2 regions of the Paenibacillus sp. FSL W7-1287 genome follow, and region 1 is predicted to be linked to the other one. Evidence: a T-box and tRNA genes for the amino acid it is inferred to sense, from the RefSeq annotation. Region 1 holds a T-box; the other holds one or more tRNA genes.
The links. The T-box of region 1 lies ahead of tyrS (tyrosine--tRNA ligase). A T-box ahead of a tRNA ligase gene usually reads a tRNA of that ligase, here a tRNA-Tyr.
Positions count from the first base shown of each region.

Region 2: it has a tRNA-Tyr gene. The T-box ahead of tyrS (tyrosine--tRNA ligase) is inferred to sense a tRNA for this amino acid. The anticodon was not compared.

Region 1 is NZ_JBBORD010000001.1:2,868,273-2,879,890, forward strand. It holds gene NSQ99_RS13115 (hypothetical protein) at 9-143, opposite strand; gene NSQ99_RS13120 (DUF2536 family protein) at 240-455, shown strand; gene NSQ99_RS13125 (hypothetical protein) at 552-1,031, opposite strand; gene NSQ99_RS13130 (sensor histidine kinase) at 1,015-2,763, opposite strand; gene NSQ99_RS13135 (response regulator transcription factor) at 2,760-3,440, opposite strand; gene NSQ99_RS13140 (IS3 family transposase) at 3,639-4,967, shown strand; gene tyrS (tyrosine--tRNA ligase) at 5,023-6,294, opposite strand; T-box leader at 6,354-6,561, opposite strand; gene NSQ99_RS13150 (helix-turn-helix domain-containing protein) at 6,630-8,246, opposite strand; gene NSQ99_RS13155 (cache domain-containing sensor histidine kinase) at 8,247-10,052, opposite strand; gene NSQ99_RS13160 (extracellular solute-binding protein) at 10,118-11,551, opposite strand.
Region 2 is NZ_JBBORD010000001.1:970,428-982,045, forward strand. It holds rRNA gene NSQ99_RS04455 (23S ribosomal RNA) at 1-335, shown strand, start outside; tRNA gene NSQ99_RS04460 (tRNA-Met) at 474-550, shown strand; tRNA gene NSQ99_RS04465 (tRNA-Val) at 554-629, shown strand; tRNA gene NSQ99_RS04470 (tRNA-Asp) at 638-714, shown strand; tRNA gene NSQ99_RS04475 (tRNA-Phe) at 741-816, shown strand; tRNA gene NSQ99_RS04480 (tRNA-Tyr) at 829-913, shown strand; tRNA gene NSQ99_RS04485 (tRNA-Lys) at 925-1,000, shown strand; gene ssuE (NADPH-dependent FMN reductase) at 1,131-1,670, opposite strand; gene NSQ99_RS04495 (PucR family transcriptional regulator) at 2,065-3,186, shown strand; gene NSQ99_RS04500 (ABC transporter ATP-binding protein) at 3,275-4,396, shown strand; gene hprK (HPr(Ser) kinase/phosphatase) at 4,548-5,486, shown strand; gene NSQ99_RS04510 (DinB family protein) at 5,543-6,025, shown strand; gene lgt (prolipoprotein diacylglyceryl transferase) at 6,166-7,326, shown strand; gene ppaX (pyrophosphatase PpaX) at 7,349-8,002, shown strand; gene NSQ99_RS04525 (acyltransferase) at 8,005-8,490, shown strand; gene NSQ99_RS04530 (ATP phosphoribosyltransferase regulatory subunit) at 8,686-9,900, shown strand; gene hisG (ATP phosphoribosyltransferase) at 9,897-10,541, shown strand; gene hisD (histidinol dehydrogenase) at 10,566-11,618, shown strand, end outside.

The DNA of each region.
Region 1 (11,618 bases):
AGCAGCAGTTACTGTATCTCGTTCTTATCAGATTCATCCCATTTTTTTGAATAAGCCTTTTTTGTGACCCATAACGTGACCCAAGTAACGAGGGCAATAATTACAATGCTAAAAACCCATGCCGACGTTGGTATATCAGACATTTCTCCCCCTCCTTTCTTGTTTATAGTCAGTGTACACGAAAACGCTGTGTAAAATAAATTGAATTTTGAACATTTAATGAACGAAGGAGATTGTTTATGGAATTTCGCCTTGATTTATTAGAAACAAAAGTTGAATTCTACGAAGCCTTTTCATTAAAAGAGCTGGAAGCAAAGATCACCGAGCAGATTGATAACAATAAAGCACTGATGCTCGAGCCTGCAGCCATTCAGCATCAAGCGGTATTTCATCCACTTTTTGAAAAGATGCTGTATACTGCACATGTGCATTATAAGCTGCGTCAGAATCGTTAATTATCTTTATGACTAAAACTTAAAAAGCGCGCCGATTAGTCATCGTTAGTATGACCAATCAGTGCGCTTTTTACTGTTCCTCTAGCTAGATTCAGCCTAAAGTAATGTGATTTCCTTGCTCCACTTCACTTCATCGCCTTGCTCATTACTGAACGTAAAGGTAACCTCTCCTTTTTCTCCAGCTAAAGAGCTGTCATAGAAAAAGCCCATAAATTGTCCATTGCCACTAATGTAGAAGCCATCCTCTCCATCCGCACCATGCTGAATCGCTTCCTGTAAGCTATTCTCGACGTGATGATTAGCCGAGCTCCACTCCATCGTCGTCAAGGCATAGCCTTCAGGGCGTTTCTTAACAACAAAATCAAAGCTACCCTTCTCACCCTCAATCGGTTTTTCCGTCTGATCAATAATAATAAGCAGCTCCTCATTGCTAACGTCATCATGCTGTTCTAGTGCTGTAGGTGTTGGTGTTGGTTCCGAGCTAATTTTATTTGCTCCGTTATTAGCATTGCCGCATCCGCCAAGCACGAATGCTAGTACAGTTATTCCAATGAATACTTTAGTTTTTATCATCATCTTCTACACGTCCTTCTTTTAGTGTGAAATAAAATGCTACGCCATCTAACTGATTCACTGCACCAAACTCACTATGATGCAGAAGTAATATATGTTTGACGATTGTAAGACCTAGCCCAGTTCCTCCTGATCGTCGATCTCGTGCTTGCTCTACTCTGTAAAACTTATCCCATATCCGCTGCAGATTCGACTTTGAAATAGGCTGTCCTTCATTATAAATGGTTACTTTAACCCTTCCGGCATCGATAGGTTTAACGGTAATGGTTATTGTTGAACCTGAATCAGCATGACGAGCTGCGTTGCTTAGTAAATTGACAATTACTTGCTTCAACCGTTTATAATCACCTACAACATATGGCTCGGTTAGCATTGACGTTTCAATATTGGCCTTTAATGCTTTATTCGCTAGATGAATCGCTAAGGCTTGCACTTCAGCTTGCAACAGCTCTACAAGATTAATATTGGCTAACTTGAGCTTGATCGCATTGCCTTCATATTTGGATAGCTCCAATAAATCCATAATTAATTCATTCATCACATCGGTCTCGCGTACGATATGAGCAAGATATGCATCCTGCTTATGTGCTGCAATCCCATCTTGCAAGCCCTCAGCGTATCCTTTCACTACCGAAAGCGGAGTTTTTAACTCATGAGCAATATTTGCAACAAGCTCCTTACGCAGCTCCTCCTGCTGTATCTTATGATCGATTTCAACTTGGAGCTGTTCATTTCTTAGCTTAACTTCTTCAAGCGCTCGCTCCAAATTATGTGATAATGTGACAAGGTGACTCGAAAGCTCACCATACTCATCACGTGATTGAACAGGTGGTGTTCCAGAGAACTGCAGCTGTGCTAATTGAGCTGCAAAACCATTAATTTTAACTAAAGGTCTTGCAATATAACGTGAATACATTACTGCTAGTATAATAACGATCACGACAATGAAAGGAAACAGCACCATCACATACTTACGCAGCATCGCAATGGCTTCGTTGACTGGTTGAAGCGATTCCATCATCACAATACTTGTATTGGACGCCTCTAGTTTGCCTAATGTAGCAATATAGGTGACACCACTCCATGAATCTATCCATTCCGTAGTCACATATGGCTTCGGATTGCTGGTAGCAGCAGGTTCACTTGTGTTCCAATCTTGGATCATATCTGTAATAAGCAAATCCTGATACAGCGGGTTGTACGAGCGCTGCTCTGGCAATAGTAGTCTACTAATTGTTCCACTCACACGTACTAAGCCAGGCTCAGGCTGTGAGGCTTCAGGATTAAAATTAATAGGATGCATAACGGTATCGTGCTGATCCATAAAAATCCCGTCAACCACCAATGTTTGCCCTTGAGAGATACCGCTCGGTAACTCACCGTATCGCATACCCTCTTCATTGATCATCACCTTAATGATTTGCGTACCACTCTGCAAATGAATGAAGTAAACATCCAACGGCCTTACACTGAGATCTTCATTAAGTAGTGCAATACTAGCGTCGTATTCATTCATCGCCCTTCCAATCGTATAAGCAATCTCCTGTTCATTAGACTGCAGAGCTTCTACTTCATCTATCAGCTTCACTATCGCTGTCTCTTGCTCGTGCTGCTTAACTGATTTGTAGAATCGTTCAAAAAACAAGCTTTCTAACATAAGGACTATCGTAAGTAAACCAATAATAATGAACGAAGTAATAATAAAGAGCTTACGTACTACTGAATGACGTTTCATAACGACGAATCAAATTTATAGCCTGCACGAATGACGGTTTTGATGAAGCGTCCTTCGGTTCCTAATTTGGCTCTAAGTTTTTTAATATGGGTGTCAACCGTTCGCTCATCACCTTCATAGTCCATACCCCATATCGCAATTAGCAGCCGCTCTCGGCTTAGCACCTTAAGTTGATGTCTTATGAAATAGAGGAGCAGCTCATATTCCTTCGGAGACAAATGCACCTCTTCTCTATTGACCTTCACTTGGTGTGATCGAGGCCTAATCGATAGCTGTCCAAAGGTTAGCTGATCATCATCAGAACCAATCATTCCTTCTGCTCTTTTTATTAATGCATTTGCTCTGGCAACTAACACCTTGGGACTTAACGGCTTCGTGACATATTCATCAGCACCTAGCTCGTAGCCATAGACCTGATCATCATCAGCTACTCTTGCTGTTATCATAATGATTGGCACATCAGAATGCTTTCTTATATGACGACACACTGAAAAGCCATCAAGCAGCGGCATCATTATATCAAGAATGACAAGATCAAATACTTGCTCATCAAACCTCTCTATCGCAATAACTCCATGTTCAGCCTCCACAACAGACCATTGCTCGGCAATAAAATAATCACTAATAATTTCCCTTAAATGCACATCATCCTCTACAAGTAGCAGTGTGCGTTTCATCCTTCTCACCCCAGACCTCTCACGTATCGTTCGTTATTATTGTGTTCCTGTTACAAGATCATTATAAAAAAAAGATGTGTACGCTATGTGTACACTAGAATGATACCTGTAGTTAAGACACTTGAAAAAGAGTGTGCGAACTACAGGTTTTTTTATATACTAGAAATTAAGATTAGAGGACGAGGACTAGAGGCTACTATGAGTAAACTATTATTTTCACCCAAAGATGTACAGCTACTTCAAAAGAATCCAAATGTACAACAAGTTAGTGAACGTACCATTACGTATACAGATGCATTCAAAAGTAAGTTTATCGATGAATACTTAACCGGGAAAACACCAAGACAAATCTTCAAGGAATACGGATTTGATGAAAAAATGATTGGTATCAAACGAATTGAACAATCTTCATCACGTTGGCGAAAAGCGTATGAAAAGAATGGTTTAATCGGGTTAACGGATACACGAAAGTCTGGATCAGGTAGACCATTAAAGCGTGAATTAACAATGGCTGAAATAATGGAAAGACAGGCTGCACGTATTCAGCTATTGGAAGGGCAGATAGAGCTGCTAAAAAAGCTCGAAGCGACAGAAAGGAGGCTACTAAACGAAGGCCAAAAAATAAGCACAAATAAGATTTTTCAATTACTTTCAGACACACTCACTACGTTTCCATTTGAACGCATGGTAACCTATTTTTGCGAACTATTAAATGTTTCTCGTTCAGGCTATTACAGCTTCTTAAAAGCGCGAGATACGCGAGTAATTAAGGAACAGAAGGATTTAGAAGCACGAGATTTGATTTTAAGAGCCTTTAATCGGCGTGGTTATAAAAAGGGCTCACGTTCAATCAAGATGACGCTTGAACAGGATTACAAGTGTGTTATGAGCCGTAAAAAGATCCAACGCATCATGCAGAAGTACGGGATTGTCTGTCCTCACCGCAGACCAAATCCTTATAAACAAATAGCAAGAGCAACGAAAGAACATCGTGTTGTGTCAAATAAATTAAACCGAGAGTTTAAACAAGGTGTCCCTGGGAAAGTACTTTTAACGGATATCACCTATTTGCCGTATAACGGAAAGTGTATGGCTTATTTGTCGACCATAAAAGATGGCTCTACCAACGAAATATTAGCTTATCATGTCTCGGACCGAATCACATTAGACATTGCAACAAAAACGATTGAAAGGTTAGTACGCAATAAGAAAGTCAAACTCCACCCAAAGGCTTTTATTCATTCAGATCAAGGATTTCATTATACAAGCCCGAAATATCAAAAACTACTAAAGAAACACAATTTAGATCAATCGATGTCACGCCGAGGAAACTGTTGGGACAATGCGCCTCAGGAATCATTTTTCGGTCATTTTAAAGATGAAGTGAACTTTGAATCTGTCCAAACTCTGGATGAACTTAAAGCGAAAATCGATCATTACATCGTCTATTACAACAATTATCGTTACCAATGGAATTTAAAAAGGATGGCTCCTGTACAATACAGAAACCATCTCTTAGTTGCGTAATCTCTTTTTTTTACTGTGTCCTTGACATAGGTACCACTTTACACATCTCCTCATATTAGTTTTGTTCAAGCTTAACAAGACTGTAGTTTTTCTTACCCTTGCGAATAATAATAAACTTCCCACCGATTGCAAGATCAGCTGTAACTGCAAAATCAAGCTCTGTAACTTTATCACCATTCAGCATGATCGCACCCTTAGTGATGTCTTCACGTGCTTGGCGCTTAGACGGTTCGATACCGAGCTCAACAAGCCAATCGACAAGATTACTTTCTTCACGGCTTGCCGTAAAAGTCGGCATTTCTTTAAAGCCCTGCTCAATCTCATCAGCGGTTAGGGATTTGATATCTCCACTGAACAATGCGGCAGTAATGCGCTTCGCTTGCTCAAGCATCTCCTCACCATGGACAAATCGAGTCATCTCTTCAGCAAGTGCTTTTTGAGCTTCGCGTTTATGCGGCTCTGTAGCTACCTTCTCAGCTAAAGCATCGATTTCCTCTTTGCCTAGGAAGGTGAAGTATTTCAAGTATTTAATAACATCACGATCATCTGTATTTGCCCAGAACTGGTAAAATTCAAATGGTGTCGTTTTATTTGGATCAAGCCAGATTGCACCGCCAGCTGTTTTACCAAATTTCGTTCCATCGGATTTCAGCATTAGTGGAATCGTTAAGCCAAATGCTTTAGTCTCTGTATCTGCACCTTCTTTTTTACGAATCAGATCTAGACCAGCGGTAATATTCCCCCATTGATCAGAGCCACCGATTTGCAGCTGAACATCTTCATGCTGGTATAGATGCAAAAAGTCTAACGACTGAAGAATTTGGTACGAAAATTCAGTAAAGGAAATACCGCTTTCGAGCCTGCTGGATACAACGTCTTTGGCAAGCATCGTGTTGATGCTAAAGTTTTTACCGTAATCACGTAAAAACTCGATAACATTAATCTTCGAAATCCAATCGTAGTTATTCACGAGTCGAACCTGATTGTCTCCCTCAGTTACGAACAGCTTTTTCATTTGCTCCGTTAAAGCTTTAACATTTTGCTCAATTTGCTCGAGTGACTGTAAGGAACGCTCAGAAGCACGACCGCTTGGATCACCTATCGTTCCGGTTGCTCCGCCAATTAATATAACGGGACGGTGTCCTGCAAGCTGGAATCTTTTCAGCATCATAAATGGAATCAAGTGACCGATATGCATGCTGTCGCCCGTTGGGTCAACACCGCAGTATAAAGAAATTGATTTCTCGCTAGTTAGCTTACGTAACCCTTCCGCGTCTGTTTGCTGGTTAATCGCTTCGCGCCATTCTAATTCATCGATAATGTTCATTCTTACCACTCCTCTTTCTTTTTATTGCAATAAAAAAGCCCCTTCATCTGCAGTGCAGACAAAGGGACGATGCTTACCGTGTTACCACCCAATTTGCATAGTATGTCACTATGCCACTCTGAGCGAGATATCGTTCGCTTCTTCCGCTTGGCATTACCCAAGTACTCCAGAGTGTAATTCACAGTCTTTGCATGTATCAGGTTCCATCAACCCCTGACTTTCTATAACAGAGACAAAGCTGCTACTGCGCTCTTTCACAGTATGAATTATTTAGATTACAGACAGTATAGCTGAATCTCAAAAATGTTGTCAACTATTAACCGAAAAATGTTCAGTTAGCGTTTATGTCGATACTCCGTTGGCGTAATGCCTTGACAGCTTTTGAACAATTTATTAAAGTAGCTCGGATTATCATAGCCAAGCTGCTCGCATATTGCCGTGACAGATAGTGTCGTCTGATCAAGAAGCTCCTTAGCTCGCTTCATTTTAGTTCGGATGACATATTCAATAAAGGTTTCTCCTGTTTCTTTCTTAAATAATCTACTGAAATAACTGGCATTGAGATGCAAGTACTCCGCGATATCTTCCAGACCAATACGCTGATCCATATGAGCCTCTACAAATTGATATGCATCCATCACTTCCTTACGCTGTGATCTTGCTTGTTCCTCCTCGACATTCAGCATAAGCTCCATATGCTCTAACAGCCATTTGTGGATTTCTGTAAGCGAACCGAGCTCGTTAACCTCCTGGTGCAAATACTCTACCGTTTGAGCAGCTCGGAAATACGTTCTTGAATGCTGCTTTAAGCGAATATCTAATACGAGCTTTAACAGCCAGTCTTTAACGTTTTCCGGCTCATAACGCTCCGCTGCGATGTGATCGATCCACCATTGAATCAGCTGTAGCAATTGCCGATGATCACGCTTTATTATACATTCTGAAAACTGCTGACATGCTTTATCATAAACGGCAAAGATATCGTTAGGTTGAGTGGTCAGTGATCGCAGCGAGGCGATTGATGCTGGCTGCATATAAAAGTGACAATATCGGTCTTCCATTAGCTGGTTCAAGGACTGCTTGAGTCCAGTCGTATTCAGATCACATAGACTGCCTATTACAAAGTTTATCGACAGCTTAAGCGAGCCTTTTATTGCTTGCTGCAGCTGTAACAAACAATTTCGAAGCAGATCATACGCATTAACCTTCAAGCAAGATGAGCAGCTATATAGCAATACCCATTCATTTTGTCGACTCGGTATTAATAGTAGTTCGTTCGCGTAAGAGGTGACCTGCAACGCTTCCTCCAGCACATTCGTTACCGCAAAGCTAAGAGAATGCTCAGAATGGAAGCGTTGCTTTGCCGTGCGGTAATCAACCAGTCTGCCAATGGCAGCAATTACACCTTGTTTATCGTCTAATGCCAATCCTAATGCGTTTAACTCACGTTTCCACTCATCTGCATTCCAGTAAGGCTGCTGCACTGCTGACTGCAGCCATTTTGTTTTAAGTGCGTCCCGCGAACGATTAATGAGCAATCTCATTTGCTTCTGCTCATCATGATAACGTTTTTCTTCAGCTAAGCTATAAGCAAAGCGCTGCATAATCCGCTGTAAATCGTCAGGGTCTAGTGTATCCTTCACAATATAATCCTGCACTTGCAGCTGCATCGCTTCTCTGGCGTAATGAAACTCACTGTGGCAAGATAGAATAACGACCTTGAGCTCTCTTCGCTCCCCCTTCAGCTCACGAATCAGCTCAAGTCCATTCATCTTAGGCATACCTATATCCGTCACTAATATATCAGGCATAGACTGCTGTGCAGCATTCCATGCATCGTATCCATTCTCATAAATGCCAGCCAGCTGAAGGCCAAGCTCTTCCCAAGCAATCATCTCCGATAGCAGCTCTAATACAGGATAATCGTCATCTACCAGCATGACACTGTACATCTATGCTTCATCCTCTCTGTATGGAATCAACATTGTAACGGTCGTGCCCTCTGCGGCGCTGCTGTCAATGCGAAATTCAAACTGCTCCGCAAAAAGTATCGATAAACGCTCGTAAACGTTTGCAAGTCCTAAGCTAGATAGGCCTTTCCCTTTATCTTCCTCACTAGGTGGTTCTGCTTGAGCAAGTCTTGAACGTAAGGCTGACAACGAATCCTCATCAATTCCGTGGCCATTATCCTGAATGAAAACTTTTACGAAGTGATGCTCAACGTTCGCGATAAGCGTGATCGTGCCTGCTCTTTGCTGTAAACCATGAATCATTGCATTCTCGATAACAGGCTGTAGCAAGAAACGCGGTACTCTAGCCATCATCGCTTCAGATGACACCTCAAGCTTCAGCTCTACCTTTTCCTTCTGACGCATATTCATCAGCTTCATATAATCGAGAATTGTTACAATTTCCTCATGCAATGTAATCATTTCATCCTTACGATCAATGGTCATTCGTAGTAAGCGCGATAAAGACGAGAGCATCTCTGCGCTTTCCTTATCTCCCTTATACAGCACCTTCATACGTATTGAGTTCAGTACATTGAATAAAAAGTGAGGATTGATCTGTGCCTGTAGCATCGCTAATTCGGCTTTTCTCTTGCGCATCTGTTCAGCTGTAATTTCCGTAATCATTTGCTTAATCCGATCTAGCATCTGATCGATGGAGTTGCCTAGGCGGCCAATCTCATCGCGTCCTCGAATATTAGATCGCACTTCTAGATTACCTCGCTCTACGATACGGGCTACTCTGCCTAGCCTAACTAAAGGCCTCGTAAACGTACGAATTAAGCCAATTAATAGAAGGAGAAAGATAATAAATACAATCACTTGAAGTAAAAAAACCGTCTTAAAATTACGATTAATTTCTCCAATTGCTGTTTCATATGGAATAAGAGACACAAGTCTCCACCCTGCGACCTCTGTATTAGTCTGAGTGACTAATACATCCTTTTGCGCTAGCTGGATAATGGTCGATTCTGCTCCAATATGCTCCAAATAATCTAGGCGCTCACCTAGTCTTTGTTGATCGATATGAGATATGATGGAATGCTGCTCATCAACTAGCATAACCTCTACCTCTGCATTGGTCTGCTCGAACATGCGATGAATATAATTTTCCGTTACCGTAACGACAACATAAGCATAAATCCTCATATTTGCGCTGCGTAATGTTCTTGCTACTGACAGCTGCGAGCGCTGCTTCGTCCGTTCGAATAGATAAGGAGAGGGATGAGTCTTTACCCAATAAAGCTCTGATCCCTTCAAATGCTCTAGCTGCTTAAACCATTCCTGCTGAAAAAGCAGCTTAGGATCATATTCTTCTACCGGATAATTCGTAAAATATCTTCCATTGGGCAGCAGTATCGTGACATACGCCTTTTCTCCAATCATCGAAATATTATCTATTTTATTCGTCACCGTATAGCGATCAGCAAATTCTCGATATTCCGCATTTTCCCCACTATACTGTTTCCCAGCTGCCTGTTCCTTCAAGATCGTATTCATCTCTGGATCAACGAGTATATAGTTAGATATGTAGAGCATATAACGGAATACATTCGATAAATTGCTATTAATAAGCTGGAGCTGATCCTCTGCACTGGAAGAAACCTGCTGTCGCACCGTTTCTCGCGTAAGCGCATTCGATACGATTAACGTAATAAGGGTAGGAATAAGTAAACAGGCAATAGAAGCCGCAATTAATTTATAACGAAACGCTCCATCCGTTATCCATTGCATCCACTTCCCTTGCATGAACACTCCCCCTTCTACAATAAAAGAGGCGGATGAGCCGCCTCTTAAGGAACATAGTAATCCATTTATTGATTGTTGTCGATAATATTTTGCACTTCTGTAATCATATTCTGCAGCGTCGTATCTAGATCCTGCGAGCCTAGAATCATAAGCTCATATTCCTCATTGATTGCTTTATAAACTTCTGCCTGATACGTTACCGGCGGAATGATCTTTCCTGACTTGGATATCGACAATACATGGATAAGTGATTCTTTATCTACCTTCTCAGGGCTTAACGTGACGCTCAGTATATTATCAATAATCGTACCGAGCTGATCATCTGAGATTTGCTTCCAAGATGGAATATTCAAGCCATATTTACTTAGACCTTCTGTCGTATACCAGCGAATAAATTGATAAGCTTCCTTCTTATGCTTCGATTGTTCAGCTACAGCCATAAAATCAGTCGTCACCATCGTGTAGCCAATCTCATCAGCTGCATTGTTTTTTGGAATAGGGGCAATTGCTACTTGGTGATTAAGTGGGTTCTGCTCCGTACCACCAAGCTCACTGTTCATCCAGCTTCCGATCATAACCATACTTGCTGATTGATTGAAGAACTGTGTGCGATAATGCAATTTTTGCGACAGCATATCTGCATATGGTGTTGAAGAGCCATCTTCTCTTTCCATCTGTACACGCAGCTCTAATGTGCGCTTAAACATCGGATCATCCAAATTCGAGCTGCCATCTCCCTTAAGAAAATCAGTATTATCCGCTCGATTAGCAAGTGCTAAACGCATATATTCCATCCAGCCGCCATTTTGTGGACCGTGGAAATACGTCCCATAACGTTTAGCTGCTCCTTCACCCGTGGTAAGCTGCTTCGCATATTGTGCAAATTCATCCCAGGTCCAATCGGTAGGAACATCTAGTCCAGCTTCATCAAGATGATCCTTGTTAAGCATGACATACCATGGATTAAATTTACCTGGCAGTGCATAGTAGCTGCCATTCATCACTGTATCTACTTTATATTCATCCGTAACGGTATAGCCTTCCTCTGAGATAAAGGAATCAATGGAAGCAACCATTCCTAGTCCAACACGCTGTGCATACGATGCTGGATCACTAAACATTAAAATATCAAGCTGTTCACCCGAAGCAGCTGCTAGGTCTAGCTTCTGCGTTGCTTCCTGTGTGTCACCCTTTTCGCTTAATAGGATGAGGTCGATGCTGATATGTGGAAAAGCCTCCTCAAAAGCAGCTATCGTCTCTTCCCAGTTATATTGAGCCTCGGTACCATGTGTATGAAACTTTAACGTTACCTCCTCCTGCTGCTCCTCAGTAGCTGCAGGCTCAGGACTTGTCTCTGTAGTTGTAGCCGGCGTCTGTTCAGAATTGTTATTGTTTGTCTGATTATTGTTAGTCTGTTTATTATTTGCACTAGAGCAACCTGCCAGCAAACTAGCAATGAGTATAAGAACCATCAATAAACTAAACTTTCCTTGTTTCATCTTAACCCTCCTTGTAAACGCTTTAATATCATTACAGCTTCATTTTATCAATGATGCCCTGCAACTC
Region 2 (11,618 bases), 1.9 Mb from region 1:
GCCCATTAAAGCGGTACGCGAGCTGGGTTCAGAACGTCGTGAGACAGTTCGGTCCCTATCTGTCGCGGGCGTAGGAAATTTGAGAGGAGCTGTCCTTAGTACGAGAGGACCGGGATGGACGTACCGCTGGTGTACCAGTTGTTTCGCCAGAAGCATAGCTGGGTAGCCAAGTACGGAAGGGATAAGCGCTGAAAGCATCTAAGCGTGAAGCCCCCCTCAAGATGAGATTTCCCAATTAGTAAGACCCCTTGAAGACGACGAGGTTGATAGGCTGGGGGTGGAAGTGCAGCAATGCATGGAGCTGACCAGTACTAATCGGTCGAGGGCTTATCCTAAATGATTTACTTTGGAGATTCAGAACTTTCATATCCAGTTTTCAAGGTTCAAACCTTGAAAAGCTCAATGAAATTATTGAGCAAAAGTAGTTGACAAGTCCATAAGAATTGAGTAAGATGGACAAGTCAAAAAAATGTGGCGGTGTAGCTCAGCTGGCTAGAGCGTACGGTTCATACCCGTGAGGTCGGGGGTTCGATCCCCTTCGCCGCTACCATATGGAGGATTAGCTCAGCTGGGAGAGCATCTGCCTTACAAGCAGAGGGTCGGCGGTTCGATCCCGTCATCCTCCACCATTTAATACGGAGCTGTGGTGTAGAGGCCTAACATGCCTGCCTGTCACGCAGGAGACCGCGAGTTCGAATCTCGTCAGCTCCGCCATTTTTTCTTATAGGAAGTATAGATGTGGCTCGGTAGCTCAGTCGGTAGAGCAGAGGACTGAAAATCCTCGTGTCGGCGGTTCGATTCCGTCCCGAGCCACCATTCAATCCATGTGGAGGCTTAGTGAAGTGGCTAAACACGGCAGACTGTAAATCTGCTCTCTACGAGTTCGGTGGTTCGAATCCATCAGCCTCCACCATTTCCTAATAAGAGCCATTAGCTCAGTTGGTAGAGCACCTGACTTTTAATCAGGGTGTCGAAGGTTCGAGTCCTTCATGGCTCACCAGTTTTTACAAATGATCGAGAGGGATTCCTCTCTTTTTTTGTTTTAAAGTAAAATGATCGTCTAATAAAAACAGCTGCTATAAGAGAAGATAAACGTATCTATTCTTATAGCAGCTTGTATGTTGAATAAATTATTTTAAGTACTCAATGAGTTCATCTGCAATGCCTTGCAGACGAGCTTTAATACTCTCCTCGATCGTAAATCGATATTGACCATCTTTATCCTGTTCACGTGTAATGCTGTCGTCAGTAGCGTATACCGTTTTTGTAAAATGAGTTGCACCCATTGAAGCAAGCACTGGTTTAAGTGCATAGTCTACGACAAGCATATGAGCCATGGATCCAGCGATGAATACGGGAGCAATGAGCTTCTTTTCAAAGCCTTTTTGCGGTAGCAGATCAATATAAGCTTTTAGTACTCCAGTATACGATGCTTTATATACCGGACTAGCGATAACAACAGCATCTGCTGCAGCAATAAGCTCATTAGCCGCTAGTATAGTTGGGCTGTTAAAGTTTGCATACACAAGATCCTCGGGTGGCAAGTCCACGACCTCAATAATAGCCGTGTTTAATCCAGCTTCGGCAAGAGTTTTCCGTACAAAATTGACCATGCCATTCAAGCGTGAACTAACACTGGGACTCCCTGATAATATAACAACTTTGGACATTACAAAAGCTCCTCCAATCCAATATATATATGTATTTATCATTAACATGCATGAATATGCAACAAGCGTAACATGAAGCTGAAAGTGCGTCAAGAAAGCCCAAGCTACTCTAAAATCGCAGAGGCACATAAGGTATTAAAGAACACGAAAAGCACTAAAAGCACTAAAAGCACTAAAAGCACTAAAAGCACTAAAAGCACTAAAAGCACTAAAACATCTAGCCTCTACCCTAGGTTACTACTGACTATAACTCAACTTTAAGAGCAGCTGGCATAGGTCCGACAAACGCATAAAGCCTAATATCAGTGAATAAGCCTGTTACTGATGCTCATGATAATAAAAATATTATGATACAATAGTAGTATACAAACAGAGAAATAGGAGTGTGCCGCTTATGAGTTCCAATGATCTGCAGAAGCAGCTCGAATATATACTTAATTGCTCTGTCATCACGAGCAATCGTAGTCTTGAGGATATGTACAAATTTATGGGTCCTTCATTTGAAAATGCTACAATTGAAAAGGGACAATACATAGAAGGAGATCAAGATATATGGTTAATTAAAGAGCTGCATGCCGATTATTGTGAGGTCCTAGAGTTCATACAGCGGAAGCTAAGCTCAACGGAGATGCAACTGATCGCTATGCTTATATTCAATAGACCGAACCTAAATATTGAGCATCAATATGCAGGAATGTCTAAGCAGGAAAAGCAAGCAACGAAGCTTGGAGAATGGCTTCAAAGTCAAATTGCACAAGGAACGAAGACAGGCTATATTCCTGATCACTTAGTATTAGCGAATACATTATATAATGAAATGCTTCCTATACTGCTTGTTGCAGATGGCTCAAGTCAATATAAAGGAAGCTACGCTGAGCTAGACAAGCTGCTTCGTTCCTTCTTATCTGAGGATGCCTTACTTATTCCCTTAGGTCATGATGAATGGCTCATATGGGGACCAGTAACGCTGCTAAAGGATGAGGAAGGCAGTGAATTAGAGCATGAAGAGGATGAAACGCTAGAAGACATTTTAACGAATATTGTCCATGCTCTGCACGATATGCTAGCGTCAGAGTGGCTAGGGGAGAGTCAGCTGGCTATTACTTATCCTGCAGCTCCTGCTAAGCTCATGATTGAGACCGTGACGACACTACGTGACTCCATACATATTGGACGTAAATTCCATCCGAGCAGCAACATACATCTACCATGGAATTTGCGCTTGGAATCACTTCTATATGCAATTCCAGAGCCTCAGCGTCAAAAGTATTTGGAGCAATCGCTAAAGCGAGCAGAGCTTTTTGTTGAACCTGAAATGCTTGCGACCCTTGATACATTTTTTAGCTTGGATTGCAACGTAAGTGAAACAGCGAAAAAGCTGTATATTCACCGAAATACGCTGCTGTATCGTCTAGACAAGCTGAAACAGGAAACAGGGCTTGATGTAAGACTGTTCCGGGATGCGGTTTTAGTAAAGATTATATTGTTATTGTACAAAGTTACGAAAACGCATTAATTTTTTTGTAAGGTATGTGCATAGTCATCAAGTGGGACTTAGGATAAGATAGGTCTATAAGAAAATTTCACTTTAGGGGGAAATACACATGGCAGGCGTACGTTTAGAAGGCATTTATAAAAGATACCCAGGAAGCGACAGAGCTTCTGTAACGGATGTAAATCTTGACATCAAAGATAAAGAGTTCTTGGTACTAGTTGGTCCATCTGGTTGCGGTAAATCCACAACACTTCGTATGATCGCTGGTCTTGAAGAAATTTCTGAAGGTAAACTTTACATCGGTGATCGTTTAGTGAACGACGTAGCTCCAAAAGATCGCGATATCGCGATGGTATTCCAATCCTATGCATTGTACCCGCATATGAACGTTTATCAAAACATGGCGTTCGGTCTTAAACTTCGTAAATTCAAAAAAGCTGATATCGACAAACGCGTTCGTGAAGCAGCTAAAATTCTTGATATTGAACATTTGCTAGATCGTAAGCCTAAGGCTCTATCTGGTGGTCAGCGTCAGCGTGTTGCACTTGGTCGTGCGATCGTTCGTGAGCCTCAAGTATTCCTAATGGATGAGCCGCTTTCCAACTTGGATGCTAAACTTCGTGGTCAGATGCGCGCGGAGATCTCTAAATTGACTAAACGTCTAGAGACTACAACAATCTACGTAACGCATGACCAAATCGAGGCAATGACAATGGGTGACCGTATCGTTGTTATGAAAGACGGTTTCATTCAACAAACAGCTTCTCCAGAAGAACTGTACAACCACCCAGTTAACATCTTCGTTGCTGGTTTCATCGGTTCTCCATCGATGAACTTCATCAGCGGTACGCTTTCTGAGCAAGCTGGCGAAGTACACTTCAAAGCTACTGGCGTAGATGTAGTTGTACCAGAAGGTAAAGCAGCAGTTCTACGTTCTAAAGGCCATATTGGTAAAGAAGTTGTTCTAGGCATTCGTCCTGAGGATCTTCATGAAGAGCCAGTATTCCTTGAAGCTTCACCAAAAACAATTGTAACTGCGAACATCGAGGTTGCTGAGAACCTTGGTCACGAAATGTACCTATACCTTAACGGAATCGGTACAGAGTCTGTAATCGCTCGTGTAGACGGTCGTTCTACTCTTCGTGATGGTGCAACAGTTAAGCTTGCAATCGACATGAACAAAGCTCATTTGTTCGACAAAGAAACTGAGCTTAACATTTTCGAGAACTAATTTATCATTCATATGTTAGTAAGGCCTCACTGCAGTGATCTGCGGTGGGGCTTTATTTTTTTGAATAGCTAAAACGTTGCGTTTCGTTTCTTTTTACTATACGATGGAAATAGTAACATCGCTGTACTTGTTTTCTAAGGAGGATGCATGTATGCCGAAAAAAGTAAAGGTGGCAGATTTAGTTAGACATTTCCAGCTTGAAATTTTATCTGGTGAAGATGGACAAAAAAGATTGATTACGGTAGATGATCTATATCGACCAGGATTGGAAATGGCAGGCTATTTCCACTATCATCCGAGCGAGCGTATTCAACTACTAGGGCGTACGGAGATATCCTTTATCAATATGCTTACAAGTGAAGAGCGCAGAGAACGGATGCGTAAAATATGTTCTGATGAAACGCCGTGTATTATTATTACCCGGGGACTAGAACCACCAGCAGAATTGATTGAGAACTCTAACGAATTAAATATTCCTGTTCTACGTAGTTCGATTGCAACAACGATTCTCTCTAGCCGCATAACAGACTTCCTCGAAAACCAACTCGCTCCAACAGCAACAATCCATGGTGTATTAGTTGACGTTTACGGGGTAGGGATGCTTATTACAGGCGGAAGTGGTATCGGTAAAAGTGAAACAGCTCTTGAGCTAGTAAAACGCGGACACCGATTAATCGCTGACGATGCAGTCGAAATTCGTCAAACAGCAGATGGCAAGCTAACGGGTACTGCACCAGAGCTTATTCGTCACCTGCTGGAGATTAGAGGACTCGGTATTATTAACGTTATGACATTGTTTGGTGCTGGGGCAGTACGAACGCAAAAACGTATAGGACTTGTTATTCGTCTTGAAAACTGGCAACAAGACAAGCAGTATGATCGACTCGGACTTGATGAAGAGACCACGCAAATTATCGAAACCAATGTCCCACTTGTTACGATTCCGGTTCGACCTGGGCGAAATTTAGCTGTTATCATTGAAGTGGCAGCGATGAATTTCAGGTTGAAGCGTATGGGCTACAATGCAGCATTACAGTTTACGAACAAGCTTACAGAAACGATTGCAGACGATATGGAAGATTATGATTAAAAGCTGTATGTACAAAAAGCAATATCATATATAAATAGAAAGAAGGCGAGAGCGCAATGTATCGTGTAGTTGAAGATTTTTTACAAGATTGGCATGAGAATGCAGGAGGAACCTTATCTGTATTTAAGGCAATGACTAACGACAAATTAGATTTTAGTATTGTTGAAGGACATAATTCATTGGGCTGGCTAGCATGGCATTTGACTGGCGCTGCAGGATCAATTGCAAAGCATGTCATCGGTCTTGATGTACCTTGTCCGAAAAGAGATGAGCCTGTTCCATCCAGTGTAGTGGAAATCACACACCGCTATGAAATTATCGCTAATGCGATTCTTAAGGAAGCAGAGAAGTTAACTGAAGAGGATCTGCTGACTGAGGTTCAAGGCTTCACAGGGCCAACGACAAAAGGCAAGATGCTAGCAAAGCTTATTGGGCATCAAACCCATCATCGTGGTCAAATGACGGTATTGCTACGTCAAGCAGGGCTTAACGTACCGCCAGTAGAAGGTCCTACGAAAGAAATGATGGGGCAGCGTTAAAAGTTAATAACTACATAATCACCTCCAAGTCGAAAGCAAAGCAGGATTGACGTCTTGGAGGTGAATTTGTTATGACCACCTCTAACTATGCTATAATACGTTTGTTATTATTGGCAGATGTAACTGATAAGGAAGGGTGAATATTATTGATTAATCCCGTGATATTTGAGATTGGCTCTTTATCCATTAGATGGTATGGAGTCATACTTGCCTTGGGAGCGGTAGCAGGACTGCTGCTAGCTATTCAGGAGGGTAAGCGTTTTGGCATTAAATCTGATTTCTTTATGGATTTATTGTTGATCGGAGCGCCAACTGCTATTATTTTTGCTCGTATTTACTACGTTGCCTTTCAATGGGACTACTATAAAGACAATCTAGGCGATATTATTAAAATTTGGAACGGCGGTATTGCTATCTATGGTGCAATTATTGGTGCCTTAGTGTGCGGATACTTTTTCAGTCGGGCAAAAGGCTATCGCTTTTGGAGAATTGCAGATATATGTGCTCCATCGTTATTAATTGGTCAGATGATCGGCCGCTGGGGTAATTTTGTTAACCAAGAGGCTTATGGTGGACCAGTTGAAGAGTCATTTTTAAGAGAAACATTACATATCCCGAGCTTTATTGTTGATCATATGTTTATTAATGGAACCTATGTTCATCCGACCTTCTTATATGAATCGATATGGAGTCTCGTTGGCTTGATTATATTATTCATTATTCGCAGACAACGATTCCTGCGCGAAGGTGAACTTCTGGCTGTTTATATTGGTTGGTATTCTATTGGTCGTTTCTATATCGAAGCATTGCGGACGGATTCACTAGCATTCTCCGGACCACAGTGGCTTGTTGATCTAGTAAATGGCTTGTGGTCTCCGATGACTGCAGTGTTTGAGCTTGGTTATTTAGATCCGGCGTATGGCAACGTTCGCAGCTCACAGCTGCTTGCATTGCTGCTTGTTATAGCGGTTATCGTCTTTATCATCGTTCGTCGTACAGCAGGCTTCGCCAAAGCTCGCTATGTTGATCCGATTGTTAATACGAAGCAGCAAGCAGAAGCAGAGCATGCTACCGAAAAAAATGCTATGAATCATAAAATTGCTAACAATAAGAAAAATAATAAAGATCAATCAGGAGCCGTTGTTGGAGATTCCTCGCATGCATCGGCAAATCAATCGAAAGAGAAGACAAACTCAAATACAGAAACAACAGACGACCAGCAATCCTCTGCAGACAGCAGCAGCGGACATAGCAGCGGTGGAGACAGCGGCGGATCTGATGGTGGTGGAGGCGGCGACTAGACCGCACGGATAGGAGGCAGCTATGAGAGCTTACGATACAGTACTATTTGATTTGGATGGAACGATACTAGATACGAATGAGTTAATTATTGCTTCATTTTTGCATGCACTCAAGGGAACGGTTGACGAAGGCTTTAACCGCGAGCATATTATTCCTTCGATGGGAGCGCCATTAGAGGATCAGATGAGACGATTCTCAGGATTAGAGAAAGTCGATCATCTTATTGAAGCTTATCGAGAGGTAAATCTTCGATTACATGATGAATATGTAAAGCTTTTTGACCAAGTTGAGGATGTGCTGGCAATATTGCATCGTGAGAACATTAAATTGGGTGTGGTCACTACAAAAATGAGACTGACAACCGATAAAGGTCTTGCCTTTACCGATATTGCGAAATACATGGACGTCGTTATTACGATTGATGATGTTGAGAACGCTAAGCCTCATCCAGAGCCTGTACTTAAAGCGATTGAAGCGCTTGGCGCAGACCCTGCTCGTACGATAATGGTTGGTGACAGCACAATGGATATTGAATCAGGTGTTCAGGCAGGTGTTACAACGGTAGGTGTTGCATGGTCTCTTAAAGGAGGCCAGGTGCTTCGCGACGTAGGCGCACATTATGTTATCCAAACGATGAATGAGCTAGTTGATATTGTAGGATTGGAGCGTCGTTAACCTTGCGGAAAATAACTCGCTATCCAACAAAGGGGCCCAATGCATTATGGCAAGTTTACTCTACCGTTAGCCCATGGAAAGCTGTTCGTAATTTTATATGTATTCAGCTAGCCAGATATTGTCCGATTCTCCCTATGAAAAATTGGATTTATCGGAAAATGCTAGGGATGAAGGTAGGCAAGACGACGTCATTCGCCCTCATGGTGATGGTTGATGTGTTTTTTCCAGAGAAAATAACGGTAGGGGATAATAGCATTATTGGCTATAATACGACGATCCTAACGCACGAGTACTTAATTCACGAATATCGACTAGGAGAAGTAAACATTGGCTCCAATGTGATGATAGGGGCGAACTGTACGATTCTTCCGGGTATTACAATTGGCGATCATGCCGTTGTAGCTGCTGGCTCTGTCGTACATAAAGATGTAGCTCCATACAGCTTCGTTGGCGGTAATCCAATGCAGGTCATTCGTGAGGGGAAATAAGCAACGTTATAGGCATGAAGCTGGTAAAGCCGGCTTCATGCCTTATTCAGTTGGAGACATAGCTGCATACGTGGCATTTGCTTGCTCGTTACTTGACGAAGCCGCATGCAACATGCTAAGATATCAAAAACCTTTATTTTGTTAGCATGGTAATAAGTTAACGCTTTAATATAATAAAGAACTGAGGAGAACGGTATGCCTAAACCAAAAGTATTTGAAAAACCAATTGGCTTTAGAGATTATTTGCCTGATGTTGTCAAGAAGCTGCGTGCTATTGAGCACCGCGTTTTAGGATGTATGGAGAGCTGGGGCTATGAGCAAATCATGACTCCTACAATGGAGTTTTACGATACGGTAGGTGTAGCAAGTGCTACCTCGGATGCCAAGCTGTTTAAGCTACTAAATAATCGTGGGACGACGATGGTTCTGCGCTCGGATATGACTGCTCCAATTGCGCGAGTCGTCTCTTCCCTGCTTAAGGATCAAGCAATGCCGCTGCGCCTTTCGTATCACGCGAATGTTTTTCGCTCGATTGAAGAGGAGGCTGGCCGTGAGGCTGAGTTTTATCAGACAGGCGTTGAGCTGGTAGGTGATGGCTCTGCAGAAGCTGATGCTGAGGTTATCGCTCTAGCGATTGCTTCATTAAAGGCTGCGGGCATTGAACGCTTTAAGATTGCAATTGGGCATGTTGGCTTTTTGAACGGCTTACTCGAGGATGCACTGCAGGGGCGTCCAGAGGATCAAGCTGCACTTAAAGAGATGCTGCTTAGCCGCAACTATGTCGGCTATAAGGATTTACTCAATAAGCTTAATTTATCATCTGAGATTAGCAAAGAGCTGGCAGACCTCCTTCGTCTAAGAGGCGGAGAAGAAACATGCGAGCGTGCGCTGCGTGTAAGCAGCAACGAGACTGCTCGTGCTGCAATTGAGCATTTGTGCCAAGTATGGGCCGTGCTTAAAGCTTATGATGTGACGGAGCATGTATTGATTGATCTAACGATGATCGGTGATTTTTCTTATTATACAGGTATGACCTTTGAGGGATATGCAGCGGATCTAGGTTTTCCAGTTGTTAGTGGTGGACGCTATGATACATTACTTGATGGATTTGGTCATCCTGCACCTGCTACAGGCTTTGCTATTAAAACGACGCGCATTCTAGAGCTGCTTGATTTGGAGCGAAACGAAGAGGTGCTTCCGACGATCATTGTCTATGATGAATATAGTCGCAGCGAAGCGATTCAACGTGCCCAGGCTATGCGCCAAGCAGGTCAGGCTGTAATAACGAGCAAGCTAAGCGGTGCTCAGGAGCTGTCCTCGATTGTAAAAAATGGACGTACAACAAGCTATGAGGGAAGATTATATGCTGATGTGATCGCCTTTACTGAGAAGGGAGCAGGTGCCAAATGAGCGGAAATGAACAGCAAGTATTGAAGGTAGCGATGCCAAAGGGCCGTATATACAAGCAAGCCTCGGACTTATTCCGTAAGGCAGGCCTTCCAATTCCTACAGAATATGATGACACGCGTAAGCTTATTATTGAGCTGCCAGATGCTAAGATGGAATTTATTATGGCGAAGCCAGTCGATGTTCCGACTTATGTAGAGTACGGTGTCACTGATATTGGCATAGTAGGTAAAGATGTGCTGATGGAAGAGAATAAGGATGTATATGAGCTGCTTGATCTTGGTATAGCGAGATGCCGAATGAGTGTCATTGCACTTCCAGACTGGAAGCCGACAATACATCCACGTGTAGCAACGAAATATCCTAATGTTGCTTCAGCTTATTTTCGTGAGCTTGGACAGCAGGTGGAGGTTATTAAGTTGAACGGCTCCATTGAGCTTGCTCCAATGATTGGGCTTGCAGATCGAATTGTCGATATGGTCGAAACAGGCCAGACGCTTCGAGAAAATGGACTCGTTGAACAAACTGAAATATTTGGCATTACAAGTCGTTTAATTGCGAATCGTGTAAGCTATCGAATGAAAAATGAACGGATTCAAAGCCTGTGTGATCTGCTGCAACAAACGCTTGCCTCACGCAGCTAGAGAGGATGTAGAATCGATATGAGTATGAAATTGTTAAAGCCGGAGCAGTTTGGCTTGAAACGTGAAGTGGAATACGGTACGCCTGAGCAAAATGCAGACGCTCAAAAAATTGTAGCTGATGTAAAAACAAAAGGTGACGAAGCATTGCTGCAATATACGGAAAAGCTGGATGGTGTAAAGCTGTCGGCAGATCAGCTCCGCGTAACAGAGGAGGAAATCCAAGCAGCCTATAGTCAGGTGGATCAAGCTTTTCTAGAGGCAATCCGTGAAGCAGCGATCAACATTCGTCGCTTTCATGAGAAGCAGCTTCGCAATTCATGGATGGATCTATCACCAGACGGAACGATGCTAGGTCAATTGATTCGTCCACTAAAGCGTGTTGGCGTATATGTACCAGGAGGCAAGGCAGCTTATCCTTCCTCTGTTCTTATGAATGTTATCCCTGCACAGGTAGCGGGTGTGCCAGAAATCGTCATGGTGACGCCTCCTGCGACAGGTGGTAAGGCTGGTATTGATCCATACATTCTTGTAGCAGCAGCAGAAGCTGGTGTGAAGGAGCTGTATCGTGTAGGAGGCGCACAAGCGATAGCTGCGCTTGCCTATGGTACGGAATCGATTGCACCCGTTGATAAAATATGTGGACCAGGTAATATTTACGTGGCGCTTGCTAAGCGTTCGGTGTATGGCGTAGTCGATATTGACAGCATTGCGGGTCCAAGCGAAATTGTTGTGCTTGCGGATGACACTGCTGATCCAGCATATATCGCCGCAGACCTTCTATCACAGGCTGAGCATGATGAGATGGCTTCAGCAATTCTTGTAACATCGTCGGAGAAGCTGGCGAATGCGGTTATTGCTGAGGTTGATACACAGCTAGCTAGCTTGCCGCGTGCAGGCATCGCCGCAGCATCGATTGAGCAATATGGGGCTGTGCTGTTAACTGAAAATATGGAGGAAGGCCTCAGCGTTGTCAATCAGCTTGCTCCTGAGCATTTAGAAATTATTACTGAGGATCCAATGTCTCTGTTAAGCTATATTGAGAATGCAGGTGCAATCTTTATTGGTCCTTATAGCTCT